DNA from 2 places in the Bacillus sp. JZ105 genome. Region 2 is predicted to be linked to the other one. Evidence: riboswitches for the same ligand, from Rfam matches in the RefSeq annotation. Region 2 holds a riboswitch; the other holds the start of a gene.
The links. A riboswitch is a leader RNA that binds a small molecule or an ion and turns the genes downstream of it on or off. The one in region 2 is predicted to bind glycine.
Positions count from the first base shown of each region.

Region 1: another riboswitch for glycine. It lies ahead of gcvT (glycine cleavage system aminomethyltransferase GcvT); the one in region 2 lies ahead of M1D81_RS18825 (amino acid permease).

Region 1 covers NZ_CP096387.1:2,285,319-2,301,591, reverse strand. The annotation lists tRNA gene M1D81_RS11730 (tRNA-Gln) at 32-102, opposite strand; gene M1D81_RS11725 (STAS domain-containing protein) at 200-1,075, shown strand; gene comGA (competence type IV pilus ATPase ComGA) at 1,254-2,324, shown strand; gene comGB (competence type IV pilus assembly protein ComGB) at 2,305-3,345, shown strand; gene comGC (competence type IV pilus major pilin ComGC) at 3,362-3,655, shown strand; gene comGD (competence type IV pilus minor pilin ComGD) at 3,648-4,094, shown strand; gene comGF (competence type IV pilus minor pilin ComGF) at 4,078-4,830, shown strand; gene M1D81_RS11695 (competence type IV pilus minor pilin ComGG) at 4,827-5,210, shown strand; gene M1D81_RS11690 (YqzE family protein) at 5,270-5,464, shown strand; gene M1D81_RS11685 (DUF3889 domain-containing protein) at 5,498-5,776, opposite strand; gene tapA (amyloid fiber anchoring/assembly protein TapA) at 6,064-6,603, shown strand; gene sipW (signal peptidase I SipW) at 6,656-7,228, shown strand; gene tasA (biofilm matrix protein TasA) at 7,289-8,089, shown strand; gene sinR (transcriptional regulator SinR) at 8,157-8,492, opposite strand; gene M1D81_RS11660 (anti-repressor SinI family protein) at 8,526-8,690, opposite strand; gene M1D81_RS11655 (YqhG family protein) at 8,873-9,670, opposite strand; gene M1D81_RS11650 (DEAD/DEAH box helicase) at 9,685-11,355, opposite strand; glycine riboswitch at 11,608-11,714, shown strand; glycine riboswitch at 11,718-11,812, shown strand; gene gcvT (glycine cleavage system aminomethyltransferase GcvT) at 11,916-13,013, shown strand; gene gcvPA (aminomethyl-transferring glycine dehydrogenase subunit GcvPA) at 13,030-14,376, shown strand; gene gcvPB (aminomethyl-transferring glycine dehydrogenase subunit GcvPB) at 14,369-15,829, shown strand; gene M1D81_RS11630 (rhodanese-like domain-containing protein) at 15,874-16,254, opposite strand.
Region 2 covers NZ_CP096387.1:3,651,061-3,667,333, reverse strand. The annotation lists gene M1D81_RS18840 (shikimate dehydrogenase) at 1-135, opposite strand, end outside; gene M1D81_RS18835 (MFS transporter) at 154-1,335, opposite strand; gene M1D81_RS18830 (LacI family DNA-binding transcriptional regulator) at 1,781-2,800, opposite strand; glycine riboswitch at 3,056-3,135, shown strand; gene M1D81_RS18825 (amino acid permease) at 3,300-4,646, shown strand; gene M1D81_RS18820 (DUF3169 family protein) at 4,694-5,374, opposite strand; gene M1D81_RS18815 (helix-turn-helix transcriptional regulator) at 5,371-5,577, opposite strand; gene M1D81_RS18810 (NUDIX hydrolase) at 5,748-6,371, shown strand; partial or broken gene M1D81_RS18805 (PadR family transcriptional regulator) at 6,434-6,775, opposite strand; gene M1D81_RS18800 (hypothetical protein) at 6,917-7,810, shown strand; gene M1D81_RS18795 (beta-glucoside-specific PTS transporter subunit IIABC) at 8,138-9,997, shown strand; gene M1D81_RS18790 (glycoside hydrolase family 1 protein) at 10,002-11,468, shown strand; gene M1D81_RS18785 (PRD domain-containing protein) at 11,499-12,347, shown strand; gene M1D81_RS18780 (response regulator aspartate phosphatase) at 12,445-13,623, opposite strand; gene M1D81_RS18775 (hypothetical protein) at 13,978-14,247, shown strand; gene M1D81_RS18770 (ABC transporter ATP-binding protein) at 14,280-15,041, opposite strand; gene M1D81_RS18765 (FtsX-like permease family protein) at 15,055-16,273, opposite strand, start outside.

The sequences.
Region 1 (16,273 bases), 1.4 Mb from region 2:
AAGCTTCAGCCGTCTTCGTTTTTGTGCTGAACTGGGCTAGCTGGGTTCGAACCAACGATCACGGAGTCAAAGTCCATTGCCTTACCACTTGGCTATAGCCCAATATCAAACGTGTAATGTTATTGTTCACCATCTGCGGTCATTTATACATAAAAGTTGTATGCCACGAGTTTTAGTGAAAAAGGAGCGAAAGAAATAAATGAAAAATGAAAAATCAAAGCAATTATATGAATTTATCCTAAAAGAAGCCCCTGTCATGACCGAAGAATGGCTAAAAACAAGAACAGAAGAAGGCTCATTATATTCTAAACATGCTTCAGAGGAAACGGAAAAGAAGCTGAAGGAACAGAACACAGCGTTTATTCAAACCATTGCAGCAACGCTTGTGACACTGTCAGACAAAGTAGAAAACCATTTGAAAAAGTGGTCTGTTGATATTGCACGTGATCGAGCAGTGCACGAAGTGCCGTTATATGAAATCATTGGACAATTTAAGATCTTCCGCCACATTTTCTGTTCGAGAATTGAGACATTCACCCAAGAAACAGAGCTTGAAGTAACGCTGCAAGATGTGTGTCAATGGAATCAGCACTTTCACGCCACATTTGATGATATGATTGAGCGTTTATCAGAAGAATATGACCGCGTGACACTCAATCAGCTGAATGCACAAAGAGAGATGATTCAAGAACTGAGTGCCCCTGTTATTCCAGTATCAAAGGAAATTGGGATTTTGCCGCTGATTGGAGAGATCGATACGTACCGGGCCAAAATCATTCTGGAATCCGTACTAGAACAGGCTTCGAGACTGCGTCTGACGCACTTATTTATTGATATTTCAGGCGTGCCGGTTGTTGATACGATGGTGGCTTATCAGTTGTTTAAAGTGGTCGATAGTGCGAAGCTTCTAGGAATTGAGACGATTATTTCAGGCATCCGCCCCGAAATTGCTCAAACTGTTGTGAAACTGGGCATTGATTTCTCAAAAGTAAATACTGAGCATAGTCTTGCAAAGGCGTTAGAAAAAAGAGGATTTCGTATCTTTGAAGAGCAGCCGCAAGAAGTCACATCATGACCAAAAAACCTGCACTTGTAAAAGTCAGGTTTTTTTATATGCTCTTTTCTAAAAAATGATGTAATGCATCGTGAGTTGAGGGTTTTCATCATTTATTAGTTATGAAAATCATAAATTGCTCTTTTGTCATTCAGGTTCCTCCATTCTACAATGTGATCAGAGAAAGGAAGTGATCCACTTGTATGGGATTGAATATTTAAGACAAGAGCTGCTAGAAGAAGCATGCCGCATGAGGGCTTCTGATGTGCATATTGTGCCAAAAGAAAAGGAAGCTTCGGTGTCATTTCGTGTTGATTCAGATTTAATCCAGCAGCGAACGATTGATAAAAAAAGCGGAGAGCGGCTTATTGCACATTTTAAGTTTTTATCTTCTATGGATATCGGGGAAAAAAGGAGGCCGCAAAATGGCTCACTAGCTGTGATGCTAAGAAACGGTCAAGTGTTTATTCGGATGTCTACCTTGCCGACAGTGAATGATGAGAGCTTAGTGATTAGAATTTTACCGCAGGATCATGTTCCGAAAATAAAACATCTATCATTATTTCCGAAAGCCTCAGCCAGATTATTATCCTTTTTAAACCACTCGCATGGACTCATTTTATTTACTGGGCCAACAAATTCAGGGAAAACAACAACACTATATTCATTGATCCAGTTTGCAAAAAAGAATTTTAATCGAAATATTATTACACTTGAAGATCCTGTCGAAACAAGGAATGAAGAAGTGCTGCAGGTTCAAGTGAATGAAAAAGCCGGCATCACGTATGCCGCTGGATTACGCGCTATTTTAAGACATGATCCAGATGTGATTGTGCTAGGAGAAATAAGAGATGCTGAAACGGCCAGAACGGCGATTAGAGCAGCACTGACAGGACATTTAGTATTGAGTACGCTCCATGCCAAAAATGCAAAAGGAGCCCTTTACCGCATGCTTGAATTTGGTGTCACGATGAATGAACTCGAACAAACCATGGTTGCGATTGCTGCCCAGCGATTAATTGAGCTCATATGTCCTTTTTGCGGAGAAACATGTCAGCTTTACTGCAAATTAAATCGGCCTTTCAGACGAACAAATGTATTTGAATTGCTTTTCGGAAAAGAGCTTGGTGAGTGTATGAAAGAGGCGAAAGGAGAATATGCTCACTCGTCATATGAAACATTGCAAAAATTAATTCGTAAAGGAGTGGCACTAGGCTATTTATCGAAAAACACATATCACCGCTGGGTTTATGAAGAAGCGAGCCTCTAAAGTATGGTCTAAAAAGGACCAAGCTGAATGCCTATCAAAACTGGCTCAATTAATTCAGGCTGGATATACATTAATTGAGGCATTAGTGATGGTGAATATTCAGTTATCAAAACAACAGCGGCAGCAATTAAAACTAGGTATTCAGTGGCTGCATGAAGGCGAGCCTTTTTATGTGGTGCTCGAGCGACTCCATTTTCAGCGGGAAGTCATTGCCATACTATGTTTTTCTGAGAAGCATGGCAGTCTAGCCCGTGCTTTAGAGCAAAGCGCCCGTTTTTTAGAGAAAAAAATCAAACAGTTAGACACGTTTAAACGCATGTTACGTTATCCGCTTTTCCTCATCTTCACGGTTTTGGTCGTGCTGGTACTCGTTCAGCAAATGATCATTCCTCAATTTTCTGTTTTGTACTCATCGATGGATACCCGCATATCTTGGCTGATTCAAGGGATGTTTGGACTATTTCAATTCCTTCATGTTTTTTTGCTCATCGCCAGTTGTCTGTGTATCTTTCTTATCGGATATTATGCTGTATTTTTTAGGAAAAAATCGACCCTTGAGAAACTGAGGGTGATGAGTAAGCTGCCTTTTTTATATAAAGGGATGCAGCTGATGCATACGTACCTTTTTTCTCTTCAGCTCAGCGGACTGCTTCAAGCTGGATTATCGATATACGAAGGTTTGCAAGCTTTTAAACAGCAAAGCTACCTGCCTTTTCTTCAAGAAATAGGTGAACAAATGATGGAAGAGTTAAGAAAAGGAGAAAGCATGGCCCATCAAGTAAGCGTGTCTCCTTTTTTCGAAAAACATTTTGCAGCCATTATCAAGCATGGTGAAGCCAGCGGAATGCTTGCGAGAGAAATGTACACGTACAGCCAATTTCTATTAGAGAGTGCAGAGCTGAAAATTGAAAAATGGATGTCTTGGCTGCAGCCAGTTATTTATGGGATGACAGCACTTCTTATACTCATCGTGTATTTATCTATTCTTTTACCAATGTATCAACTAATGGAGCAAGTGTAAGAAGGAGGACAGAGTCATGAATGATAAAGGATTTACCCTGTTAGAAATGTTAATTGTCATGCTCGTAATATCCATTCTTTTACTCATTACCATACCGAATATCACACGTCATCACCAAGCGATTCAGGTAAAGGGCTGTGAAGGGCTTAAATCAATGGTCAGCACACAAGTGATGGCATATGAATTGGAGCATGATGGGAAGACGCCATCTTTAGCTGAATTAGAAAAAGAAGGTTATGTCAAAAAGGGATTAACTTGTCCTAATGGAAAAGCGATTGTCATTCAAAACGGCAACGTGAAGCATGAATAAATTCTTTTTACATGAGAAGGGTTTTACCCTGATTGAACAGCTGATGATCTTACTTGTTTTATCGATTGTATTGTCGATAATGGGAGGAAAAATCCCAAATATAATAGAAAACGCTGAAGCCAAAAGACAAGTAAACATCATGAAACAAGATCTTCAATTGGCATCATATACTGCATTTATTAAAAAAACACGTGTGCATGTTGAGATCGATCCGCCTCATGTATCTTATCAGGTAATAGACCAAAAGAGTAACGAAGTCATTGCTTCTTATCAGCATAAAAAGGGCAGTATCAAAACGACTACATTCTCGCAAGGTATCTATTTTAATGCAAAGGGACATCCAAGCAGCGGTGGATCTTTCATTGTCGAATTTGGCAGTCAATCGTATAAACTGACGATTTATTTAGGAAGCGGGCGAATCTATGTTCAAAAACAATAGGGGGTTTAGTACGTTTGAAACGCTGTTTGCTTGTCATCTCTTTCTATTTGCTGCCCTAGTGCTCATGCCAGCCTATGAAAAACTCATAATGGGGAAAAAGGAAGTGAGAGCGAGGCTTGAAGCTTATCAGGTTTTGCATGAACAGATGAATGAAGCGTTCATAAATGGGACAACATCTTCCATCAAAAAGAAGAGAGGCGAGATCACATATGTTTTCAATTGGCGTAAACAGAAGGGATGTGTTTCATACAAAGTACAAAAAAAGAGACCATATGCTTTCGGCATATGGAGCGATGACCAAGCTTTTACCCTTCTACAAGCTTTGTGGCAATTGCAGCTATTTCTATTTCTTTCTTTTGGCTGTGGGCTGATCTTTTCAGCAGCTGAGAAAGCTCGTCCATTTGAAGACATCAACGGATTTTCCCAAATGGAGTGGAAACAGACTGTCCTGCAATTAGATGAGGAATTAAGTCGTGCAGATGCTGTGAAATCGGTGAAAGGAGGAAAAGCGGTAGAGTATATTTCCGATCAAGGGCGAGTGGTAACAATTGAGCCATACCAAGAGATGCTTCGAAAACGAACGGATCAAGCTGGACATCTTCCTTTATTGCACAAGGTGAAACAATTTCACGTGAGCACGAGTCAGCATAGAGCTATTCTTAAAGTCACAGATGGATCTGGTAAAGTGTATGAAGCCGTTTTTTTCACATATAAAGGAGTGGTTCGTAAATCGTGAAAAGAGAGGAAGGGTTTATCTATCCGCATGTACTTGCGGCGATTTTATTTTTTCTCTTGATCTTAGGGGCGATAACGATGGGGTTTCAAAAAGAACTGAAAAGTGCAGAGCTGACGATTTCTTTTTATAAAAAACAGCAGCTTTTTAGGGTGGGTGTGAGTGAAGCTGCCAGCACAGTAGAACGTATTTGTGCGAAACAGAAAACCCATATTGATACTGAAGAAGGCCGTGTGACACTGAAGCGGATGAAATGCGATCTAAAGAAAAAACTTGTCCTTGTTTTGGTGAAGGTGAAAACAAAAGATGGCTTATCCGATGAGCGTGAACTGATGCTGGATTGGAAGACCGGTGAAATCATGAGATGGGCAAATCCTGATTAGCCAGAGTATAAAATCATCCCCTTCTTGGTAACACTTGAATGAAGAAGAGGTGAATGTGCTTGAAAACAAATGACTATGTAAAATATATGACGCAGGAAATCATTAAATATATGAATACACCACGTGACGAACGGAAGGAACACAAACAAGAAAAAATAGAAACGAAACCACCGTTTTCACAGCGTTTATTTGGGGTTCTGCCGTTTGGCTTATCCATGATGCTTAAAAAACGCCAACGCCATCGACGAAAGTAAAAAGCCGCCAGCAGGCGGTTTTTTTATGCCGTTTTAGCTGTATTCCTCCACAACAATCACTTTATTCACCTTGTTTGAGTAAGGGTTATAGGAAATGGTGACAAACACCCCAAATTCCTTTGTATGGTCTTTTAACGTAATATGATACTGTTTCACAGATTCCTTGTCGCGGTGGCGGTCCCATACTTTTTGTTTAAATAAGACTTGTGTTAGCGGGTATCTTTTTTTTGCTTCTTTGACTGCCCGCGTTTCCCATTGATCTGCGGCGGCAGTCAAACTTCTCGCATCAACAGGTTTGACGTCTAGAATCATAGGACTCAGCAGTAAACTGAGCATGATTATGATTTTTCCAAATTTCACTTAACATCACCTCACCTCTTCATATTCTGATCAAATTCTACATTTTTATGTAAGTTTTAAGAAGTACAAATGTCACACAAAAAAATGTTGAATATGGTGAAAGAATGAGAAAATGGGAGAATTTTCTCGGAATGGTTCTTGTTTAAGAACAAAATGGACTAATTTGACGTTTTGGGTTTTATAGGTATTTCCTTATACTGTATATAATCGTTCTTTTTAAAGAACAAAAGTTCAAGGAGTTGAAGGGATTAATGAAACAGTCGCTCTTTGTACTCTTTTGTGCCATTTGTTTGATTTTGACGTCTTCCCTCATGACACCAACAAATGCTTCTTTTAACGATGTCGAGCACAAACACTTTGTCATGAAAACATGTGAAAATTTTGAACAGACAGATCAGCATTGTCAGCCTAAAAAATGGGATGAAAGTCAATTGGAGCTTATCGATCAAACGATGATCGAAGGAACAGTCTGCGCACCTCAAAAGCTGAGCATGACACTAAAAAATAGTGGACAGCCTATTGCGTACTCTGAATGGAAGTGGGAATTACATAAAATGGAAAATGGTCAGAAACCATTACAAGATGGTCATATTCTTGAAAAGGGCTCCATAAAGTCCCTGTTGTCGCAAGAAACAGCAACTGTCACGACAGATAAAGCAAAAACAAATGGAAGCTATGCATTTAAAATCTATTATCCTAAAGGGTTTGGCGCATCTGATCAGGCGTACTTTTGGTCTAAACCGATGGTGCTCTCAAAGTGTCAAGAAAAGGCGTCCTAAATGGAGCTGTCTTTTAAAGTGAAAAAATGATAGGCGAAGGGGAGAAGGGGTAATGAAAAAATGGATGAAGATGTCTGGGAGTATTCTTTATGTGATGGTGTTCACGGTGATGATAGCCTCTATTATTGTCGTGTTGTCATCAAGAACAACAGGAGGAGAACCTCAGATCTTCGGTTATCAATTGAAGCAAGTATTATCAGGTTCAATGGAACCAGAATTTTCAGCTGGGTCACTGATTGTCGTAAAACAGGTCGCCTCACCTGAGACACTCAAAAAGGGAGATATTATTACGTTTCAAACAAAGCAGGATCAGTCCTTTGTGACCCATCGAATTGTTGGGGTGAAGGGAAAGGGTGCAAATAAAGCGTTTGAGACGAAGGGTGACAATAATATGTATCAGGACGGCACGCTGGTAAAAGCGGATCAGGTGACTGCGCAGTATATGGGAGTGAACATTCCTTATACAGGAAAACTTCTTTCGTTTGCAGGGACATCAGCTGGAACTGCTTTGCTTCTTATCATACCAGGTGTCATGCTGCTCGTTTATTCAACTATTCATTTTGTGGGCGCAGCGAAACATCGTAGACACACGGCTGAGGTACATATGAAAGAGGAACAAGCTTAAATTTTTGTTTGTAACCTAATCAGGTTTCAATAAAACAATTTATTAGGGGGTTTATTATTCATGGCAATGAAGAAATCAATTCGTTTAGGTGTATTATCAGGGGCTTTAGGTCTTGCATTAATTGGCGGGGGAACATGGGCGGCGTTTAATGATATTGAAAAGGCACATGCGGTCTACTCGACAGGAGAGCTGGATTTATCTGCTAAAGAGAACTCCGGCGCCATCAACCTTGCGAACTTAAAACCTGGTGATCGGATCAAGAAAGAATTTCATTTTGAAAATAAGGGATCATTAGCGATAAACCAAGTGCTGATGAGTCTTGATTATAGCCAGTTTAAAGATGGATCTTCCGCGAAGAATGGCGGTAAAAATACAGCTGAAGAATTTCTCAGCCAGTTTCAGGTGAGTGTTCTTACGGTTGGAGCCGAAGGTGGAAATGGTTATCCGAAAAACATTATTTTAGACCATGCAAACCTGCTTGACTTGCATCAATTAACGTCAAAACAAGATCAGACCGCATTTGAAAAGCTTCGTCATGCCATCGATGAGAAGTTTTTACATGAAAGTGGGAAAATTAATGTAGCAACTGTTGATGGAACAGCGGCTCCAGAGTATGACGGCATTCCAAAGAATCCGTTTGATTACGATAAAGTGGAAATGATCATTGAATTTATCAATGACCAGACGAAGGATAAAGCTGGTCACTATATCCAAAATAAATACCAAGGCGATGCGATTCAAATTGATCTTTCCTTCGAAGCGACTCAGTGGAATGGTTTAACGATCAATCCAAAAAAGCATACGGATGAAAAAGGCTACGTGAAAGAAAACGAAAAAGCACACAGCGAAGATAAAAAATAAAGCCAGTCTTTAGGCTGATATCAAGGTCTGCATAGCAATTGGAGGAGTATGCGCTAAAACGTGCGCTTTACTCCTCTTCTTGCTTTTTTCTCCAGATTTGATAATCTAAAAATTCACGAAATTGCTTTTTCGAAACCCCTGATGTCATTGCATCTCGAACTAGTTTTTCCCATTCACTATCTAATTGACCATCGTATTCGGTTTCATCTTTTTCGTTTAAAAGTGTATGAACCGAGACGTCCAGAACAGCGGAGACTTTTTCAAGAAATTGAATGGAGGGGTTTGTTTGCAAGTTTCTTTCTATTGAGCTTAAATAAGACTTCGCTACCCCAGCCTTTTCGGCCAGTTCTGATAGTGAGTAGCCTTTTTCATTGCGGTATTGTTTAATACGCTGGCCAATCAATGTCATCACCTTCCTTTCGATATTATAGCACATTCAGAAAGGTTTGATAGAATGACTTCTTACCAGAGGGGGAGACTCAGAGGACTTTTCATTTGATTTGAGGAAATGACGGACTTCTTCAACTGTTAGTCCCGCCTTGCGAGCTTCGCGTAATAATTGAACCCATTCACTGTCTAATTTGTTCGTTTTCTTTTCCATACAAATACCCTCCTAAAATACTGAATCGTGTATTTCAGGCACTTAACGCATGAAATGGAAAGACTTAGGTGGTAAGACCTCATAGTTTGCTTGCGTCATGTTTCCGCCCAATACAAACAGACAAACTTAGCTTTAGACTGATCGAAAATTGTATGTCACATAAAAGGGGAGGGGACCATGAGTCAACCTCCTCTTTTTTGCTGTAAGTAAAAAAGTCCGCCATTTTCAATCGTAAGACTGATTTTTGGTTCGTATAAAGTTTTGAGTGCTTGTCTTTCTATTTCATATTCTACAGATGTGTCTGAAGTCCCTTCATAAAATTGGTTTAAAAGTTCGGAGTCTTCCTTCCATTTTTGAACGGCCCGCACTGCCCAGTCGTCCGGCTCCTCATGGGCATAACGCTCCATAAGGCTGTAGAGCCGCTTGATTCCGCTTTCTGGCTTAATCATTGTACTCATCGTAAAGCAATAATCGGGAATTTGAGATGACAGCTCACGAGCTTCCAGCTTCTCTTGAAATTGTTCAATGACTTCTCCGCGAATGAGATGAAGTCCTAATGATAAAAGCTTATCCTTCTTCCGGTCTGCAAGGTAAGAAATTTTTACATTGAGGCCAAGCCATGGCTCAAGGGCGATCTGGTTGTTCGTGAGCGGGCTGACTCGTTCATATAGCCGGATAAAACGGCCCTGCTCTTTGACCGCCTCAAATATTTGAAATAACCGGGGGGAGCCAAAATGGATGAATTCACCACTGATCGTATCACCCGCTTTTTTTTGATCTGTGATGAAAGTCAATTGCCGCGGTTCAGGTACACCGCCAGTTTTTTCAAGCCAGTGCCAATAAAACGGACGGTTCATAATCAATTTATCCATTTCGATTGTCAGCTGTACGGTCATATGTCCTGCACTTTCTTCTAATATGCTGCATTGATTCGTCTTGAAAAAACGGAGAAGAAAGGTGTGAATGTCATGCTGCTCCATTGATCAACTCTCCTTTATGAGCCTTGCTGTCTTTTTTCTAAAAGTGGTGTTTGTGCTTCAGTTAAATAAGAAGCAAACTGGGTTAATTTCTTTTTCATGTCTCCGCCTGGTTCATGCTGGAAGAGGATTTGATGCAACTTTGTTTCGACATCTTCAATATCAATCCTCGTTAAAATATCATCTAAATCGCCTATGACGTTTTCAAACAGCTGAATTTTCTCATATAAAAGCTTTAAAATATGCTCTTCAACTGTCCCGTTTGTTGCCATATTGTAAATGTGGACATCCCGCTCTTGGCCAAGGCGGTGAATACGTCCAATTCTCTGTTCTAAACGCATCGGGTTCCACGGGAGGTCGTAGTTAATGATTTGGTTACAAAACTGAAGGTTGATCCCTTCGCCGCCAGCTTCTGTCGCAATTAACACTTGCGCCCGTTCTCTGAATAAATCTTTCATCCAATCTTTTTTGCCCCGTTTAAAGCCGCCCCGAAATGGCACAGAGCTGATGCCATTTTGCTGTAGAAACCATTGTAAATAAATTTGTGTGGCGCGGTATTCGGTGAAAATAATGACCTTCTCATTTAACTGCTGAATGAGTTTGACCACTTCAAGCGCCTTTGAGTTTTGCTCCACTTGATTGATTTTCTCCATGATTTGCGTTATAGCAGAAGATCCGAGAATATGCTTTTCTTCTTCCTGCATTTTTTTAATCGTCATATAAACTGCTTCACGGCTTGAACAGCATTCTCGTTCCAAGGTCATAATGGAAAACATATGCTTTGTATAAGACGGATTCTCTTTCAGCTTGCAGATTTCATCATACAATGCTTGTTCTGTCGGAGAGAAATCAATGGAAATCGTTTTGACATGCCGTTTTGTCCACTCGATGCCTGTGTCTTGTCTTCGGTTTCGAATCATCACTTTATTGACGAGCTGTTTTAATCGGTCATGGTCTTCAAGCTGCAAGTCCTTTTTGGCAAAGATATCTTTAAATTGATGTTCATTTCCTAGGTGGCCTGGCTTCAGAAGGGAAACAAGATTAAATATTTCTCCGATCCGGTTTTGAATAGGTGTTGCTGTCAGCAGAAGGCAGAACTTCTTATTCAGGTTCCTCACAAATTCATAGTTTTTCGTTTTATTGTTTTTCAGTTTGTGTGCTTCATCGATAATGACCATATCGTAGGCAATCGATAAAATCGTGTCTCGATGCGGCTGTCTTTTGGCTGTGTCAATGGAAGAAACGACAACGTCACACTGCTCCCACACATAGCTCTTTTTTTGTTCAACAGCATCAATATAAAATTTCGTCCGCAGTTCCTGTACCCACTGAGACACAAGGGAGGCGGGGACGAGAATGAGGATCTTTTTGGCAAGTCCTCGAATCATGTATTCTTTGATAATGAGTCCTGCTTCTACGGTTTTTCCAAGTCCCACTTCATCTGCTAGAATGGCTTTCCCATTCATTTCTTCTACGACTCTTCTGGCTACTTCGAGCTGGTGCTTTAAAGGTGTGAATGCAGGCAGGTGCGCGGGAGCTTGCAGTCCCTCGAATGAATCAATGGCTGTGACTTTTTGAACCTGCGTCGCTAAACGATACATATCCCAGTTCGCCCAAGGACCGTCTGCTGAAAGCCGCTGCTGAAATTCATTTGCCCATTCCTGATCAAAAATCGTTTGAATATTCAATGTGGTCGCCTGCCTTTCTTTCTAGTAGGATCTGATAAAATTGTTCTGGTTTTAAACGCTTCATTTTTTAAGAGGTCTCTAAAAGACAAGATATATGAATAAAAGCGAACGATATCGAAAGGTTATTTTAAAAATGTTAATGATTTTTCTGTTGCCCTTCATCCATTTCTAATGGTAGGATGTTGATAAGTGATCTAGAAAATAAGTCACCCATTTTGATAGTATGTCCAATAAATGTGAAAATATGAGCGGATGATGGTATGGGGAGAGACTTGGCGGTTATTTTGCACTGGCAGGCGCCGAAGGAGCAAGCTGAATAATTCAGTGAATCTCTCAGGCAAAAGTACTCTTACCGGACGCAACTCTGGAGAGTGTTTGCTTAAGGGTTTTAGCAAACCACCAAAGGGGAAAACGCACAATGATATTGTGCTGTAAACTTTCAGGTGCAAGGACAGAGACTTCTTTTTGATAAAAGGGAGCGCTCTGTCCTTTTTTGCTGTGATTTTTTTCTGAAAATTCAGCTTGCATTTGCACTGTAAGAAAAAAGGGGGAAACGATTGATGTTGAAACGAACACCGCTTTTTCATGCGTATGAAACGTTTGGCGCAAAAACCATTGACTTCGGGGGCTGGGAATTACCTGTCCAATTTTCTTCCATTAAAGAAGAACATGAAGCTGTTCGAACAAAAGCAGGGCTTTTTGATGTGTCTCACATGGGTGAGGTGGACGTCAAAGGTCAAGATGCCCTTCCATTTTTACAAAGGTTATTAACCAATGATGTGTCTAAGCTGACAGACGGTAAGGCACTATATACAGCCATGTGTTATGAAGATGGCGGAACGGTAGATGACCTGCTCGTCTACCAAAAAGAAAAGAATCACTATTTACTTGTCATCAATGCATCAAATATCGATAAAGATGTAGATTGGCTCTTGAAGCACCAAGGGGAGGATAACGTATTGATCAAAAATATGTCTGATCAAACCGCCTTGCTAGCGCTTCAAGGACCTCTTGCAGCTGACATCATCAAACAGGTGGCAGATGAAGAGGTGACATCGCTTAAGCCATTTACGTTTTTATCAAAAGCTGAGGTCGCAAATAAAGAAGTGCTCGTTTCCAGAACAGGCTACACAGGGGAAGATGGCTTTGAAATCTACTGCCAGTCAGAAGATGCGGTCCACCTTTGGTCCGCTTTATTAGAAGCGGGGCAGCCAAAAGGACTCATTCCATGCGGACTTGGTGCACGTGACACCTTGAGATTTGAAGCAAGACTTCCGCTTTATGGCCAGGAGCTGACAAAGGATATTTCTCCATTAGAAGGCGGCATTGGTTTTGCTGTCAAAACGGATAAAGAAGCTGATTTTATCGGAAAAGCTGCACTTAAAAAACAAAAAGAAGAGGGACTGAAGCGAAAGCTTGTCGGCATTGAAATGATTGATAAAGGGATTCCGCGTACAGATTATCCAGTCTTTTCAGGAGAAAAGCAGGTTGGGATTGTCACAACGGGCACTCAATCCCCAACATTAAAGAAAAATGTCGGGCTTGCTTTGATCGAAACCTCAGTGGCGGAGCTTGGGGCAGAGGTGGAAGTACAAGTTCGCAAAAAACGTCTAAAAGCCAAAATCGTCGCAACGCCATTTTATAAAAGAGCCAAATAACGAGGGGGAACAGAGGATGAAGCACAGGTATTTGCCGCAAACAGAGCAAGATCAAAAAGAAATGCTGGATGTCATCGGCGTTCAGTCGATTGATGAGCTATTTTCAGATATCCCAGAGAAAGTTAGATTCAAAGGAGCATACAACATCAAAGAAGCCGCATCTGAAACAGTACTTGTCAGGGAATTATCCCGACTAGCTGCAAAGAATAAGGATACAGTTTCCTATGCATCGTTTCTTGGTGCAGGTGTATATGATCATTACCAGCCTGTCATTGTCGATCATGTCATCTCACGCTCTGAATTTTATACAGCGTATACACCTTATCAGCCGGAGATTTCTCAAGGTGAATTGCAAGCGATCTTTGAATTTCAAACAATGATTGCTGAGCTGACGGGTATGGATCTTGCCAACTCCTCGATGTATGATGGCGGGACGGCACTAGCTGAAGCGGCGATGCTCGCTGCGGGACACACAAAGAAGAAAAAGGTGGTTGTTTCTGAAACGGTTCACCCTGAATCAAGAGCGGTGCTGAAAACATACGCCAAAGGACAAAACATTGAAGTTGTTGAAGTGCCTGCGAAAAAAGGGCAGACTGATCTAGCTGCATTGGAAAAGGTGGTCTGCGATGATACAGCAGCAGTTCTCGTGCAATATCCAAACTTTTTTGGTGTAGTCGAGCCCTTAAAAGACATTGAACCCATTGCACATAAAGGAAAAAGCCTGTTCATTGTCTCTAGCAATCCCCTCGCACTCGGACTATTGACGCCGCCTGGAAAACTCGGGGCAGATATTGTCGTTGGTGATGCGCAGCCGTTCGGCATCCCGGCAGCATTTGGCGGACCGCACTGCGGATATTTTGCCGTGACGAAAAAGTTGATGCGAAAAGTGCCAGGTCGTTTAGTCGGGCAGACAGAAGATGAAAATGGTGTTCGTGGATTTGTTCTGACCCTTCAAGCACGTGAGCAGCACATTCGAAGAGACAAAGCGACGTCAAATATTTGCTCTAACCAAGCATTAAATGCGTTAGCTGCTTCTGTTGCCATGACGGCACTAGGAAAAACAGGTATAAAAGACATCGCCTATCAAAACGTGCAAAAAGCCCATTATGCCAAGACGCAGGCAGAAAAATATGGACTGCAGGCGGATATAGAAGGGGCTCATTTTAATGAATTTGTGATCAAGTTACAGGAGCCTGTGAAAGAAGCCAATAAACGATTGCTTGAAAAAGGAATCATCGGCGGCTACGACTTGGGGCTAGACTACCCAGAGCTTCAGCAGCACATGCTTGTAGCCGTGACAGAGCTAAGAACAAAAGAAGAAATTGATACGTTTATCAAGGAATTGGGGGATCGCCATGAATAAACAAGATCAGCCGCTTATTTTTGAATTATCTAAAGAAGGAAGAGTAGGGTACAGCCTGCCTGATTTAGATGTACCTGAACAGGAGATCCCGTCTTTATTTGATGAGACGTACATCCGTGATGAGGATGCTGAGCTTCCTGAAGTATCTGAGCTTGATATTATGCGTCATTATACAGCATTATCAAGACGCAATCATGGGGTTGATTCCGGATTTTATCCTCTTGGCTCATGCACGATGAAATATAATCCAAAGATTAATGAAAAGGTTGCACGCTTTGCAGGGTTCTCGCAGGTTCATCCGCTACAGGAGGCAGACACTGTGCAAGGTGCATTAGAATTACTATACGATCTAGGTGAACATCTTGAAGAAATTACGGGGATGGACGCTGTGACATTACAGCCTGCGGCAGGAGCACATGGCGAGTGGACGGGACTCATGATGATCCGTGCGTATCATGAAGCAAGGGGAGATCATCAGCGTACAAAAGTCATTGTGCCTGATTCTGCTCATGGAACGAATCCGGCATCTGCGACAGTCGCTGGATTTGAAACCATTACTGTCGCATCTGATGAAAACGGGCTTGTTGATTTAGAAGATTTACGCCGCGTTGTTAATGAAGAAACAGCTGCTTTAATGCTTACAAACCCGAATACACTAGGCCTCTTTGAAGAAAATATTTTAGAAATGGCTGAAATCGTTCACGAAGCTGGTGGTAAGCTTTATTATGACGGAGCCAACTTGAACGCTGTTTTAAGCAGAGCAAGACCAGGAGATATGGGATTTGACGTTGTCCACTTAAATCTTCATAAAACCTTTACAGGTCCGCACGGAGGCGGAGGTCCTGGCTCAGGTCCTGTGGGCGTTAAAAAGGATTTGATTCCGTATTTGCCAAAACCGGTGCTTATGAAGAAGGAAGGACGTTTTTACTTTGATCATGACCGTCCGGATTCAATTGGACGCGTGAAGCCATTCTATGGCAACTTTGGCATTAACGTCAGAGCTTATGCGTACATTCGCTCTATGGGGCCAGACGGTTTAAAGGCTGTAACCGATAATGCCGTGTTAAATGCGAACTATATGATGCGCCGCTTAAGTGCTCATTATGATCTGCCGTTTGATCGTCACTGTAAGCATGAATTTGTCCTATCAGGTAAACGTCAGAAAAAATTAGGTGTGCGGACACTTGATATTGCCAAACGATTACTTGATTTCGGCTACCATCCGCCAACGATTTACTTCCCGCTCAATGTAGAGGAATGTATCATGATTGAACCGACTGAAACAGAATCAAAAGAAACACTTGATGCATTCATCGAAGCAATGATTCAAATTGCGAAAGAAGCAGAAGAGAATCCTGAAGTGGTGCAGGAAGCGCCGCATACAACGGTTGTCAAACGTATGGACGAAACAAAGGCCGCACGGAACCCAGTTCTCGTTTTTGAAAGAAAATAAAGAAAAAAGACTCAGGGGGAAGCATGCTCCCAGAGTCTTTTTTGTTACTTCTTCGTTTTAATGCGGCCGCCCCATTTTTTAAAGCCGCCTTTTAAATTATAAATCTCACGGCAGCCGTTTTTACGTAAAGTTTGGGCTGCCTTTCCGCTTCTGAAATTATTTTGACAATAGAGATAAACAGGCTTATCAGGACGTATTTCATTTTTGCGCTGCTTTAGTTGGGAAAGGGGGATATTTCTTGCCCCTAAAATATGTCCGCCTTCAAACTCATTTGGCTCTCTCACATCAATGAGCTGGGCTTTGCGGTAACCTTTAATAAATTCTTCTTCCGTCAGCGTTTTCATAATGCGCTGCTGATAAATGTAGCTGCCGATGGAATAAAGAACGAAAAGTCCACAAAGTGAGAGGACGATATAGTTGAATATTGACAATACAACTCGACTC
Region 2 (16,273 bases):
GTAAGCATAGTTGATACCTGTTAGAGTATAGCCAAGGTTATGCATACGTGGTGAAAGGCTGTGCCCGATTGGTGTAGCAAGTAGACCGACTAATTTTGTTTTTCCATCAATATTTCGTTCATGTATGTTTGTCATGATTGACATCTCCTTTAATTATCTAAATAATTTTTTCATGCGTCCAAGAACAAAGACCGCTAGTAATACGCTGATAACCGCAATGATCATATCGAAAAATAACGTCATTTTAATATCGTACGTGCTGACCAATCCACTTGTAATGAGCGGCACAAGAATAAACGCTGAGCTTGCCGCAATGTTCACATAGGATGAAGCCGTTGCTTTGTTTGTCGGGAATAATTTCATCATTATACTCATCGCCAGCTGGAAGATTCCCGCTGTAAATAGTCCTAAGAAGAAGGTGCTGACAATGACAATGCTGTACGTTTCGATTTGGAAAAGTGAAAGCATTGCAAGGAACGCCCCAATTGGATAAATGATCGCCACCATAATCGGTGAAATGAATTTATCTAAGACGACCGAAAGCAATAGAACAGATACCAGTGCACCAATACTAAAATAAGATAGAAGCTGTGTGGATTGTTCTGTGCCAAGTCCAATTAATTTTAACCCGAGCTGCGGAAGCCATGTCTGCCATACGACAAACAATGCAGTCGATGTAAATCCCATCAGTACAACAGCTAAACCTTCGCCAAGCATTTTTGGTTCTTCCTTCAGCTGATCCTGTACTGGAAGAGCGTCTTGTGAAGAAACTTGCTTATGGTTCGGGAATGGCATAAAGATTAAGTAAATCCCTACAAGTAGATAAAGAAGCCCTAGTCCAAAGAACGCCCAGCCCCAAAAGATGTCATGTGCCACTAGGAATGCCAAGATAAATGGAAGAACAGTCGCCCCAATGGATACAGACGCTTTTACTAAAACAGAAGCCGAACTTGCTTTTTTCGGAAATGACTCAGACAAAGCAGGATAGGTTCCTGAATCAAGCAGTGAGTTGGCAATACCTGCTGAAATCGCAAAGATAAATGCCAGTGTATAACTTGTTGTCGTTGGAATACCGATTAAGAATAGTAAGTAAAGGAAATTTCCTGTAATAATGACAGGCTTACGTCCCCAGCTGTCGGCTAACCGGCCTGAGAAAAAGAGCGCAATGAGTTTACCAATTCCGATTGCCGATACAAGCAAGCTGATTTTCGGAATATCTACATGGTAGCGTTCGGATAAGCTGTCCATGTTGGAAGCTACAATAATGTTGATCATGCCAAGCATGAAGTAATTTAAATACATGCCAAGTGACGATTTTATATAAGGATTTTTCATGTTCCCACTCCTATATTTGAAACCCCTTTAAGGTCAAATTCTTTGTATACCCTTTGTTATTGTTTCCTTAAAAATGAATAATATGAAGCCCATCACAACACCCCTTATGTGATTGATGAAAAAATAATGAATATTCATCTGTTCTTCAATCAAGTACATCGTTCTACTAAAATGAAAAAAATAATAACAGCCTTGATTAGGAAGTGAAACTTCATGATTTGATCAGAATCATAAAAAATCACTTTTAACTGTTTTTTGATAGAGATAATGATATGACGAAATAGGTATAACGATATACTAAAAGAAGCAACGAGATAAATATACTCCTGCATTTTAAATGTGTCAAGTTTATGACTTTGTGATTTAAAAAAAGAAAAATAAAACAAAGAAATTGTTGACTTCATCAATAAAAAAAAAGAATTGCTGCACACAATTCTCTTTTTCATCATGATGGAGAGGTTTCTCTAATATGAAGTTGAGGTTTTAAAATCACTCGCTGCAGCTCTTCATCCTGCTCGTTCATTTTATGATATAAAAGGTTCGCTGCTTTTACCCCGATGGATCGGGGGAAGGAGGATACAGTGGTGAGCGGTGGATGATACATTTCCGCTTCAGGAACATTATCGAACCCAACGACATCGATATCTTCACCAGGCTGGATACCCCGTGCTGATAGTGCTTGAATGACCCCAAATGCGACTAAGTCACTGAAACAAAAAATAGCAGTAGGGGGCTCAGGCTGATCCATCACTTGGGCAAGTGCTTCTTTCCCGCCTTCACGAGTAGGTTCTATATCAATAATAAGAGAATCATCAATCGTTAGGTTCTCTTCGTCATGAGCTCTTTTGAAACCTTTCATCCGCTCAATCCAAGTCGAAGAGGTCTTGATGCCGCCTAAAAAAGCGATGCGGCGATGTCCCTTTTGAAGAAGATGATGAACCGCCATCCAAGTACCTTGTTCATAATCAACACCGACATAGTCACATTGCACGTCTGATAATTCACGATTTGCCAGTACTTTTGGGGTGCGAATTTGATTTAATTGTTTGACCGTTCGAGCAGAGCTTTTCGAAGCTGGGTTTAAAATAATCCCGCCCACCCGGTGCTCTACCATGGTGGAAATGAGCCGCTCCTGTTTATCGACACTGTCAAAGGTTGTACCAAGTAAAACAGTATAGCCCAGCGATTCAAGTGTGGTCTGTACGCCAATTAAAAACTCCGAAATAAAGGTGTTAGAAATATCCGTCACAATTACACCAACGATATTTGAGCTTTTTGACCGCATGTTAGCAGCAACGCGGTCGTATACGTATCCTAAGTCCTCCATGGCTTGCAGTACTTTGTTTCGAGTGGCTTCAGAGATTCTAGGATTATTTCGAACAACGAGTGATGCCGTTGAAGTCGAGACACCGGCATGCTTGGCGACTTCCTGTAATGTGACACGCTGTTTGTTCATTTTTTTCATTTATCTTCACCAACTTCAATGGATTGCCTAACTTTGTTCATGATCAAGAGTAATTTATGAGCCGAACATCTTTTGATTTATTATACATGAATCAGGGGGGATTGATGAAGTGAAGACATATGAGTAACGCCGTAAGTCATAAAAGATTACCATTGACAGGTTTCTGATTGAGGCGTAAAATATAAAATTATTCAGAAATAGCAACATTTTAATTAAATAACGAAGGCTATGAATGCTGTGGGTCACACTATAGCAGGAGCAGCTTCTGGAGAGACCGCATGTATGTGCGGCGCCGAAGGGTTCACAATCTCAGGCAAAAGGACAGAAGAGTACGAAATATTGTATTTGTGATGCATGGATGATGCCGTGTATGACTCTTCTCTATTTTGCTATTCTTTTATGACCGTGAGATTGGAGCGCATCCAATCTCTTTTTTTTATGGACTTTTTAAAGAGTTCATTATTTCAGTATAAGATCGTGTCGTAGGAGGGTGTTAGCATTGGCACAACAAGAATTAAAACGTGATTTATCAAACCGTCATGTGCAATTAATTGCCATTGGCGGAACCATTGGAACAGGGCTGTTTTTAGGCTCTGGAAAAGCCATTCAATTGGCAGGTCCTTCAATCATTTTTGCTTATTTAATTGTCGGAATGGCCATCTTTTTTGTCATGAGGGCACTTGGAGAATTACTTTTATCGAAGGCGGGCTATCAGTCATTAACCGATATTGCAGAGGACTATCTCGGCCCGTGGGCATCCTTTGTTACAGGGTGGACGTATTGGTTTTGCTGGATTATGACAGCGATGGCGGATGTCATTGCTGCCGGGGTGTATGTGCAGTATTGGTTTGACATCCCGCAGTGGATTCCTGCCATCATTTGTTTGTTGATTTTACTAGGGTTGAATTTGTTAACAGTAAAGCTTTTCGGAGAAATGGAATTTTGGTTTGCACTCATTAAAGTAATGACGATTCTTTTATTGATCGGGGTTGGAATTGTTCTTTTAATCATTGGTTTTCAAACAGATGCCGGACCGGTGACAGTAACGAATTTATGGTCTCATGGCGGGTTATTCCCGAATGGTGTCACAGGCTTCTTGCTCTCGTTCCAGATGGTGATTTTTGCGTATGTGGGAGTTGAACTGGTCGGTGTGTCCGCAGCAGAAACAGCCAATCCGCAAAAAAACATCCCTTCTGCGATTAATAAGATTCCATTAAGAATTCTATTTTTCTATGTGGGTGCGATCTTTGTTTTACTATGTATCAACCCATGGACTGAGCTCAGTGCATCAGAAAGCCCTTTTGTGAAAATCTTTGGACTCATTGGGATACCAGTAGCAGCAGGGCTCATCAACTTTGTCGTCCTGACATCTGCGGCATCAGCTTGTAATAGCGGCATGTTCTCGACAAGCCGTATTCTGTATAATCTCAGTCATCAAAAGCAGGGTCCAGCTTCTTTCGGACGTTTGAACAAGCATGCTGTCCCAAGTAATGCGCTGTTTGTTTCGACGATTGTGGTATCAGTTGGAGCTCTTTTAAGCAAGCTGATTCCCGAACAAGCCTTTGGTATTGTGACAACAATCAGTGCCATTTGTTTCATTTGGGTATGGAGTATTATTTTAATTAGCCATTTGAAATATAAAAAAACACGGCCTGAATTGCATGAAGCATCTACCTTTAAAGCACCGTTCACCCCTTTTGTGAACATTTGTGTTCTTGCGCTCTTTGCAGCCATTCTCGTGATCATGCTCTTCGCAGACGCCACACGTCCAGCGCTGTTATTGACACCGGTTTGGTTTGGTTTCTTATTTTTGATTTATGCACGAAAGAAACGCCGCGCGTCATAATGAACGGAAAAAGCACAGCCTTTGCATGAGGCTGTGCTTTTGTTCATTTAACGATTTCTAATCTTTAGCACATAATTTGCATTCAAAATGATCAAAACAAGTCCAATCACCATAATTGAGAACAGCTGAGAGTGGTTGGCTCCAATGGAATACACAATCAAAATAAACATGGCGCCGGTCAATAGAACATTCATCATTTGATACGTGTGATACAGTCCGCCAAGCATCACATGCTTTTCCCCTTCGTCTGAAATGGCGAGCAGCTTTTTACTATAATCTTTGTCAGATGGATTTGGCAGGTTCCGATTAGGGTAGACAAGATTTAGAACAGATATCGCTATATATGAACTGATAATGGAGACGATAAATAAAGCAGCATTGACGAGAATCAACCAAATGGGCTGCTCGGTGACGATCGCGATACCCATGGCAACAATGGAAAAAATGGTACTTACCGTATTGGCTAAAGTCAAATCAGTAAAGGTCCGATATTGCTTTGCCTCCAGTTCATCCTCCTCATCTCCAGAAACCGAAAGAGATACTCTTTTTTTCATACGTGAAATCCCTGAAAAACAATAAATAATCAATAAAATCGTCAATCCACTGATGACAAGAGTCGCTTCAAATGCAACATCAAGAAGTGTCATCTCAAATTCGGCTGCCAGCAGACAGTAAGCGCCGAGAAAGCCAAGGAGAGCACCTAAGAGCATTTTGTATACAGTTTTCATGAAAGTTCATCCTCCTCGAATAGAAAAATACGTTCAATGGGTTCCTGAAAAATTCGTGAAAGCTTAACCGCAAGCAAAAGAGACGGCATTAACTCATCTCGTTCCATTAAGCTGATAGTCTGACGAGAGACCTTTGCACGCTTTGCAAGCTCAGTTTGGTTTAAACCATCACGCGCACGAAGCTCTTTTAACCGATTTTTCATTCTGTCACCTCAATTTTGTTTGAAATCTTTCCTTGATTGTAAAGCATTATATTCATTTTGACAAGTAAAGTTGTCAAAATGATAAAAATAATTGTCAGAAGGATGATCTTTATTGAAAAGGTGAACCATGATACGCTAAAGGAAAGAGAAACAGAAAACAGGTGATGTCCGTGTTCATTGATCAATTAAAAAATGACTTACATCAATCACAACCATTGTTCATTGGAGAAGAGACAGCGTTCAAAGCAGCAGTCCTTATCCCTTTGGTGCAAGTAAATGGAGAATGGCATATATTATTTGAGGTACGATCGCTGACCATGAGAAAACAGCCGGGGGATATTAGCTTTCCTGGGGGCAAGCTTGACGGCAGCGAAACTGCACAGGAAGCTGCACTGCGAGAAACACATGAAGAGCTGGGCATTCCGCCAGAATCGGTCGAGATCCTTGGACAGCTTAGTCCTTATATCGCTTCTCCATCCTTCGTGGTATACCCATATGTCGGTATCATTGATGAGCAAAAGGTGAAACACTCCTTTAATCAAGAAGAAGTAGAGGAGACTTTTACCGTGCCCCTATCATGGCTCAGCCAATATGAGCCGTACTTACATCATGTATCTGTTCAGCCAACACCAGGAGAGGACTTCCCTTATGAAAAAATCATGAATGGTGAAAAATACAGCTGGGGAAGCCGTTCGATTGAGGAATGGTTTTATGATTACGAGAACTACACCATATGGGGATTAACAGCCCGCATATTAAAGCATTTTGTGACCGTTGCAAAAAGAAATTCCTAGAGAATCGCTCTCTAGGAATTTGTTGTATTCAGCCGTTCCTTTGCTGCTTGTTGTCCATTACTTTCAAACGAAAGATATTGACTGAAGAATAACTTTAATAACACTTCGTTACGCTCTGTTGGTAACTGATCGAGCGGCTGCGCCAGCTACTCTCTTAACGTATCCAGTCCTTTTTCAGTCAAATGATATTCCCGCTTGTCTGAGCGGCCAGAAGTAGCAGCAGGTGAAACTTCTGCAAGACCTTCCTCGACTATTAACTTTAAAGCTGGGTAAATTTGTCCATAACTGATTTTCCAAAAATGATGCAGGCTTCTATCAACTAATTGCTTCACTTCGTACCCCGATTTACAATCAGTCGTTAAAATACCTAAAATCGCATACGTCGTATCATTGTATTTTTTCATATCAGCACACCTATCTGAAAGATGTATCATTTAGATACATAATATGCGATATCCACTGGTGAAGAGATCGCTGTAGGAGATGCATCACATCTATTGATAAAAAAATAAAATCCGTCAAATCAATGATCAGAGGAGGTATGTATGAATAGATCAAAAATCTGGATCGTAGCAATGTTAGCGGTACTAGTCATCGGTGCTGTCAGCTGGATAGCATATCAAGCAAATGCAAAAAAGAGTGGATTGAACAACTCTTACGCCTTTGTATATAAGACAAAGGATCAAGTGAACTGGTTCAAGGTAACGGAGAGAAAAGGGAAAGTCACAGGTTATCTAAATGAAACCATTTTGGAGGAAAACCCAAAAAGACATTTTGATCCCAACTTATTTATTAACAAATATAAATTAACTGGCAAAACTGTTGAAAACGGTTACGAATTTCAAGTGAAGCAAGAGAAAGAGACGATCACATATAAAGTTCACCTTGATGAAAAAGATCTTTCTGTGAAAAAACAAGGTGAAAAGCAAAGCATCACATACAAAGCAGTTGATCAAACAAAACTACGTGCTGTTCAAAAGGACCTTCATGACCGATATGATGAATTGATGGAGGACTCTGAGAATAGATTCCATGATTATGTAAGGAACTTTATCAAGAAAGTAACAGGCGCTTATGGTTATCTGTATACGGCGGAGGATGGTTCATACCAGCTATTTCTAAAAGTAAAACGGATGTATATGCAGTCTGAATGGGCAGGTTCTTTTCTGATGAGAACGGTCCCAGGAGATGGTGGAGAACCATATAAAGAAACGAAACATACAGCCGGTGGCGTTTCAGATGGGATAATGTTTGATTTGAGTACTTATCCTGCAATTGAAAAGGGGTTTATTTTAGGGGAAACTGATCGAGATGCAACATCAATTAAATTTCCTTTTAAAATGGCAGGCGGTACAATAGAATTTAAAGCTGTCACGAAAGAGGAATATCAAAAACAAACGGAAGCATTCAAAAAGCAGGCTGAAGAAACGAAAAAATAGATGGTGATAAACCAGATGGGTCATTTTCTGGTTTTTAGATGAAAATAGTTTTGGTGAATGATAAAAGGATATTTATTGTATGAAGGTTACTTCAACAAAGCAAGAAGAGAAATTGGGTATATAGACCTTAATAATTTTTAGAAAAATAAATGTTGACGCTTTCATGTAATCAATATATACTAAAAACAAATCCAATATGAATAAATTAGACATGTGACTGGTCATGCAGGCAGGATCTAAAAACGATGAATTCTTTTATTTGTCGTTTTAGGTCCTTTTTTTATTGCTAAAATATAGGTCTCATGTATGGGAAAAGGGGGAGAAAAAATGAATTACACACAAGTTGCCAAAGACGTTTTACAGCATGTAGGCGGCAAAGAAAACATTGCGCACCTTGAACACTGTTCAACAAGACTTCGCTTCACACTAATCGATCAGAAAAAAGCAGATGTACCAGCACTAGAAAAAACACCAGGTGTTATAGCTGTCAGAATGTCTGGACAATGCCAAGTAGTCATTGGGAATGATGTCATTGAAGTGTATCAAAAGGTAACTAGTTTAATTGGCAGCACCTCATTAAGCCAAGACGTGCCATCCAACCAGCCAAAAGAAAAAAGAAAAGCAGGCACAGTTCTGTTAGATTTCATTGTCGGCGTCTTCCAGCCGCTTGTACCAGCTATCGCAGGCGGAGGAATTTTAAAATCATTTCTTCTCCTTTTCTCTTTATTAGGCTGGATGGATGCAAAGGGACAAACCTATCAAATACTGAACATGGTAGGTGACGCACCACTTTACTTTCTGCCTTTACTAGTTGCTGTAACGACGGCGAATAAACTAAAAGTAAATCCACTGGTCGCACTATCGGCAGTCGGTGCGCTCCTTCTGCCGAACATGACGGCGATGCTTACAGAAGGTGCACAATTACTTTCATTCGATGTAAAAAATATAGCTTATGCGTACCAAGTGTTTCCGGCAATCCTTTCTGTATTGCTTTACGCACAAATGGAAAAATTCTTTACACGGTTTTCACCAAAACCAATTCGGATTTTCTTCGTTCCGATGATGTCACTGGTCATTACTGTACCAGTTACGCTCCTTCTGTTAGGGCCGATTGGTTTTACAGCGGGGCAAGGTTTCTCATCTATTATTCTTGCAATGTTTAATACGGTAGGCTGGGTAGCTGTCGCAATTTTAGCAGCGGTCCTCCCATTCATGGTTGCATCAGGCATGCACAAAGCAATGGTCCCTTATGCAGTCACAACGATGGGAACCCTTGGGAAAGAAGCACTTTATTTACCGGCATCACTTGCGCATAATATTGCGGAAAGTGGAGCGTGTTTTGCTGTGGCACTTCGAACAAAAGACAAGGTACTCAGATCAACAGCCATCTCGGCAGGAATATCAGCCTTTTTTGGCATCACAGAGCCGGCGTTATATGGTGTGACACTTCAAAATAAGCGAGTCCTTGGAAGTGTTATGATTGGTTCGTTTATTGGCGGAATTTTCATTGGTTTAGTTGGTATACAAGCCTTTGTGCTTGTTGGCCCTGGATTAGCAAGCATGTCGATGTTTATATCAGATGAGCTCCCGCGAAATTTGATGTTTGCTATCATTGGAGCGGTCATTTCGTTTATTGTCGCCTTTATCGCTGCTTTTGTATTAGGTAAAGATCGAACTGTAGAAGAAAAGACAAAGGAGCAAGCTGGGTTTGCTGAAAAAATTGGAGCAGGAGAAACATTCAAAAGCCCTGTGATTGGCCAAATGATTTCTCTATCTGAAGTGAAAGATGATATTTTCTCTTCAAAGGTCATGGGAGAAGGAATTGCCATTGTACCTTCAAAAGGAGCACTGTATGCACCAGTAGACGGTGAGGTAACCTTGCTGTTTGAAACAAACCATGCACTTGGTATGAAAACGGACCAAGGGGTTGAAGTATTATTCCACATCGGTATTGACACCGTTCAGTTGGAAGGACAGTATTTCCATCCAAAAGTGCAGGCTGGAGACCGTGTTCAAGCGGGTGATTTATTGATTGAATTTGATCTAGAAAAAATCATGGCAGCAGGATATGATCCAGTAACACTTGCTGTAGTCACAAATACAGATCAATATGATATTAAGGTACAGTCATTACAAGAGGTCAATCGTCAAGATACATTGATGGTTGTTACACAATTAGGAGGCTAATCATATGACAAAATTCAAAGGTTTTCCAAAAGGATTTTTATGGGGCGGCGCCATTGCTGCTAACCAGGCAGAAGGCGCCTGGAATATAGATGGAAAGGGACCGTCTGTTGCAGATATTGCAATGTACCGTTCCAACTTGAGTGTAGAAGATTATGAAGGTCATCTTGCTGTTACCACTGAGAATATAGATCGTGCGATGAAAGATCCAGACGATAAAAAATATCCAAAACGCAGAGGGATCGATTTCTATCATCACTATAAAGAGGATTTGGCTCTCTTTGCTGAAATGGGATTTCAAACACTTCGGATTTCTATAGCATGGAGTCGTATCTTCCCTACTGGGGAAGAAGCGGAACCGAATGAAAAAGGGCTGCAATTTTATGATCGCGTATTTGCAGAAATGAAAAAACACAACATAGAACCGATCGTGACTCTCTCGCATTATGAAATGCCTTTAGCCCTTAGTGTAAAATATAACGGCTGGGTTGAAAGAAAAGTAATCGACCTCTTTGTGAAGTTCGCCAATGTTTGTTTCGAACGTTATAAAGATGATGTGAAATATTGGCTCACCTTTAATGAAATTGATAGTATTCACCGCCACTCTTTCATTACAGCGGGAATTATTCCTGATCGCTGCCCAGAAGGAAAAGTAGAAGAGACGGTGTACCAAGCACTTCATCATCAATTTGTCGCATCTGCTCTCGTAACAGCAGATTGCCATCGTATCATTCCAGGCAGCCAGGTCGGATGTATGTTAACAAAATTGACAACGTATCCGCATACGTGCCACCCGAATGATGTGGAACAAGCTTTGAAACAAAATTTAGAAAACTATTTCTATGCAGATGTTCAAGTATTTGGCGAATATCCACCGCTGATCAAGCGCATGCTTGAGAGAAAAGATATTCATATTCAAATGGAAGCAGATGATCTTACCATTTTAAAAGAAAACACAGTAGATTTTATCTCATTTAGCTACTATATGTCTTTAACGGAATCAGCCCAAGAAGGATTAGAAGAGACAGAAGGCAATACCATTCGTGGAGTCAAAAACCCTTATCTTCCTTCAACTGACTGGGGCTGGCAAATTGATCCGGTTGGTCTGAAAATTTCTTTGATCGAATTGTATGATCGCTATCAAAAACCTCTTATCATAGTCGAGAACGGCATGGGTGCAAAGGATGTAGTTGAAAGTGATGGCTCAATCCATGACGACTATCGTATTAACTATTTCAAAGAGCATTTCCGTCAAATGAGAGAAGCGATCGAAGAAGGCGTCGATCTCTTTGGATATACGAGCTGGGGCTCGATTGATATTATTAGTGCAGGTACATCACAAATGTCAAAACGTTATGGCTTCATTCACGTAGATCAAGATGATGACGGGAACGGGACATTAAAACGATCTCGAAAAGACTCATTTTATTGGTACCAAAAAGTCATTGAGACAAATGGTGAATCGCTTGATTGAACACCACAATCATGAAAACAGGTGATGACGATGTTTAAAATCAAAAAAGTTTTAAACTCAAGCGTGGTCCTGGCGGAAGATCAGAACCAACAGGAGATGGTTTTGTTCGGCCGAGGAATTGGCTATGGACAGAAACCAGGTCAAATGATAGAAGAGAAAAAAGCCGATCAAGTCTTTATGTCAGTCGATAACATGAGAGCAAAAGAATTTCTTCAACTGTTAGATTCAATGCCGCAGGAATTTATCGATTTAACTCAGCACATCGTCAAATATGCAGAAAATCGTTTAAACTCAACTTTAAATTCAGGTATTTATTTTACCTTAATGGATCATTTGAATTTTGCAGTGGAACGTCATAAAAAGAATATTAATATTACGAATCGCGTGTATTGGGAAATCAAAAATTACTATACAGAAGAATTTGAAGTAGGGAATTACGCACTTGAGTTAGTCAATGACACATTGGGCATACAATTACCAAAAGAAGAAGCTGCCAATATCGCCTTTCACTTAATTAATGCATTAGGTGAAGAGTCCGAGTCGAAAGATGGTATGAAATACGCCAAGATGATCGGAAGTATTGTCAATCTTGTGCGCTATACGTTGAATATGAAAATGGATCAAGAGAATATTCATTACAGCCGGTTCATTACACATGTGAAATTCTTTGTAGAAAGATTTTATGCTGATAAATTATTATCAGATCAAGAAAATGAGTTATTTGAACAAATTGCACACTTGTATCCTCAAGCGATGGATGTTGCTTTTAAGATCAAAGACTATATTAAACAGGTGCATAGTATCGTCATTCCTAATGATGAGCTTACTTATCTTGCGGTACATATACACCGCCTCATATCTTATCAGCAACTAAAATAAATGTGGAACCACTTGCCTTGATGAGGCGAGTGGTTCTTTGTATGATCAATGTTTATATTAAGTTCCGATAGGTCGTTCTGTTGTACCAGGATTTTCATCATTTAATGAATTGAAAGCTCCTGTTTGTCCTAAAACAACGATGGTCAAAGTGATAATCAATATACTCATTTTTTTCATTAGAATTCCCCCAGTCAATGATAGGATGTTTCATGCGATCAGCTTCCTTTAAGAAGAGATAGGCTTGATGAATGGCTCCCAGCTCTTCAAAGTGTTTTGCAGCTAATGAACTTAATTCACAGACTCCTTCAGCATCTTTTAATTTTTTAAGAATGCTGATTTCATCGAAACAGGCTTGAGTTTTTTGAGCCATATCTTTAGTGAAATATAGATGGTAAAGCAAATTCATTTTTGCTGTATAGATGGGGCATTTCTCTGATTCATGTTTTTGGTTAACCAATTCGAAGTAATAGAGAGCTTGTGTCCTTTCATCGATAGAGAGCAGCTCTTTCATTAACATGTACATGGAGTGATGGAAGTAACACGATGAGAGATAATCTTCGTCACTAAGAGCCTTTTCTAGGGCATCGATGCATTTTTTTGATTCGCCAGCTTCGGCGTACAAAATGCTGATATTATGATAAAGCTGTGATGTTAGAAAGTGATCGTTTAGACTGTCTGCGATGTGTAATGCTTTTTTGTAGTAATTTTCTGCCCTTATAAAGTCACCAATGTCCATATAATTAGCAGCGGCGATCACAAAGGCTGCAGCTAGTCTTCTCTCATATCCTTCATGGCTTTTGAAAATATCAATAGCATTCTGAATGTAGTGTAGAGAAATCAGGCTTTGACGAAGCAGCATATATAAGTTGGCGATTTTCGTATGGAATTCTGCTACTTCTATTTCATCAGGAATGTGTTGTAGTTTTTTCTCGGCAATTTTAAACAGTCCAATGGCTGATGCATAGTCTCTTTTATATGAAGCGTAAAGGGCTTTGTATAGGTAAAAATAGTATTCAATTAAGTCGTTTGTTTTAGAGGGGCACTCTGGTTCTGTCTGTTCCTTCAGTTTTGTACCTCTTCGTTCATATAACATGAGCTTATACTTGCCTTCTAGCAATGAGTAATAGGTCAAGACCTCCTGATTTTCTTCCATTTTTTGAAGTAATTCCTTTAATTCTGTATACATTGCTTTTGCACATTGTACATCATGCTTGCGAATTGCAATTCTCCAATCATTTAAACGATTCCCCACCTGTTCAGCAGAAATGATAGCCATGGAAATTTCACCTCTTTAAGATCCTTTCACCTGTTTCATAAAAAACGATATCACAATATTTGGTAAAATATAATCGTTTCTGTGAAGTGATTGACAAGAGGTAATAAAAAGGACCTAAGGTCATGTGATGTACGATATTGTAAGGGTGATTGCTTGTTAGCACAAATGAATAAAATCTCTTTTTGGAAATCTAAAAAAGGGATATATACAATGGTTTTTATGATAATGAATGAAAATATCACTCGTAAATTTGGAATAAAGCAGTTTTAACTATTTTAGAGGGAAAATGGAAGGTCGATATGGGAAAGAAAATCATGTATGATGTTGCTAGATCATGAGATAAGAAACTGATAGATGCAGCCAAAAGTAAGTACTAAACACAAACTCAGACCTTTTAGAAAGGATGTTGAAATGAAAAAAAGATTTCAAAGTTTAAACAGACAAATCACAGTCGTTATCGCGACTCTGTTACTTGTTTTAGTGACTCTTTATATGTCAAAGAGATACTTTTATAGCAAAGAAATTGAGCTGCTGACAGAATCTTGCCAACAAGCTGGCGGCAAAATCATCTTAGAAACAAATAGTTTGTCTATGGATTACTCGTTTGAGTGCCAGAAAAAGTAGAACAGGCAGTTTTCTGCCTGTTTGTACTCAAATTAAAAACCTAAATCTTGCAGCCATTGATTTAATCTCATTTCTCGGTTCCCGGCAGTTGAATGGTCATATCTTCCTAAGTGTAAACTGTCTGCAATTTCTCCGTCATTCATAAACATGATTCTTTCAGAACGAAGAGCCACCTTGGGGTCATGTGTGACAAGCAGCAGTGTTGCTCCTTCAGAGTGGATTCTTGAAAAAATATTCATCACTTCCTTCGATGAACTGGAGTTAAGAGCACCTGTTGGTTCATCAGCGAAAAGTATGTCTGGTTCATTCATGAGCGCTCGGCAGATAGAAACTCTTTGAAGCTGACCTCCTGATACTTCTGTCAAATATCTATTTGCCAATTGATCAATATCAAGTTTTTCCATTAAATATTGAGCTCGTTCATTCAATTCTTGTCTTGGCTTTTTCTTTGCTAAGTAAGCTGCTGCAATGATGTTGTCAAATAGATTAAGATTTTTTAATAAGTGGCTGTGCTGAAAGACAAATCCCATCTCTGTTAAGCGTAGAGCAGTTAACTGTTTGTCTGTCATTTCTGATAGTGATTGGCCTTTATATTTGATCTCTCCTGTTGAACCTGTTTCTATGCCGCTAAGCTGGTACAGTAGGGATGTTTTCCCACATCCAGAAGGTCCCATAATGGTCACGAATTCCCCACGCTTTATCGATAAGTGAATATCCTTAAGAATCGTTTGTTTCTGTCCTTTTAATGAATCGATATGCAATGACAATCGCTTCGTTTCAATCAAGTGTTCCATGTGAAACATCTCCTTATAAAAGTGTTTGCCTTGTCGTTTGACTAGAAAAAAATGTCTTCAATAACCAGGTGGTCAAAGCTAAATTGACAATAAATAGTGTAACTGGGTACACAACTGACACCCATTGAGGTGACAGCCACTGGAGGCTCGACGCCCCTAATGTTGCTCCACCTATACTCATCAAAGCAGGACCAATGGTATTGACTGCGATTGTTCCAATAAAAGCGCCAAAAGAGAGAACAACGATAAAACTTGTTATATATTGTGCTGTTATATCTGTTATAGAAAATCCAATTGTTCTTAGCATGTTGTTTCGGCTTGAATCTTTTGCTTTTAACATGTGCAGAAACATGAATAGCATTAAGCTGGCGGTTCCAAAGGCGGCTAATGCAGAAAAAAATGCAACGACCTTTACTATAGATGCTGTACTGCCGATCGTTTGATGAACGTATTCTTTCATATCAGTCACTTTTGCAGGAGATACTTTTTTTTCAAATATTGTCTTTTTCTCTGCAATATTTACTCCTGGTTTTAGTTGGATTTGAACGGTTTGCCAAAGAGCTGTTTGAGGAAATGGCTGTGATATTGCCTTTGCTGTTTTGCCTCCATTGGTCACGTCCTGATAAATACCTGTCACCGTTCTTTGGATTTCATGTCCATTAGTTACGATAGTGATTCTTTCTCCTATCTTTTTCTGAAGTGAATCTGCATTTAATACGGATAAGGCAATTTCTTCATTCTTTAAAGGCTGCCGTCCTTGTAAATAGGTGAGGGGAAATGCTGAGAGCTCACCTGTTTCTAAGTAGAGCGTTTCTAATGTGTTCTCCTTTGATTTCACCTGAAGAGAAGTAGTTTCATAGATGGCTGCTGTTTGTATGCCCTGATCTTCACGAATCATTGATTCTATTTCGTTTGTATTTTTCGCTAGATGATTTCCTTGGCGTATATCCATTCGAAGGTCACTTTTACCAGAGCCAAGGTATGTGATGAAATCCGGTGATTGTAAGGTATGCCATAGCTGAATAGGCATGAGCATTAAAAATGTACAGAGTGCAATAATACAAGAAATCGTTGTGTACAACTTCTTTCGTGATATCAGGTCTTTTAAACCAAGCCAAATATTGATCGGTATGAACCTGCTTTTCTTGAGGTGCATAGGTATTCTTTTCTTATGTCCCGGTGAATTGATAACGCCTTGAAGTGCTTGAGCAGCTGATATTTGACCAAACTTT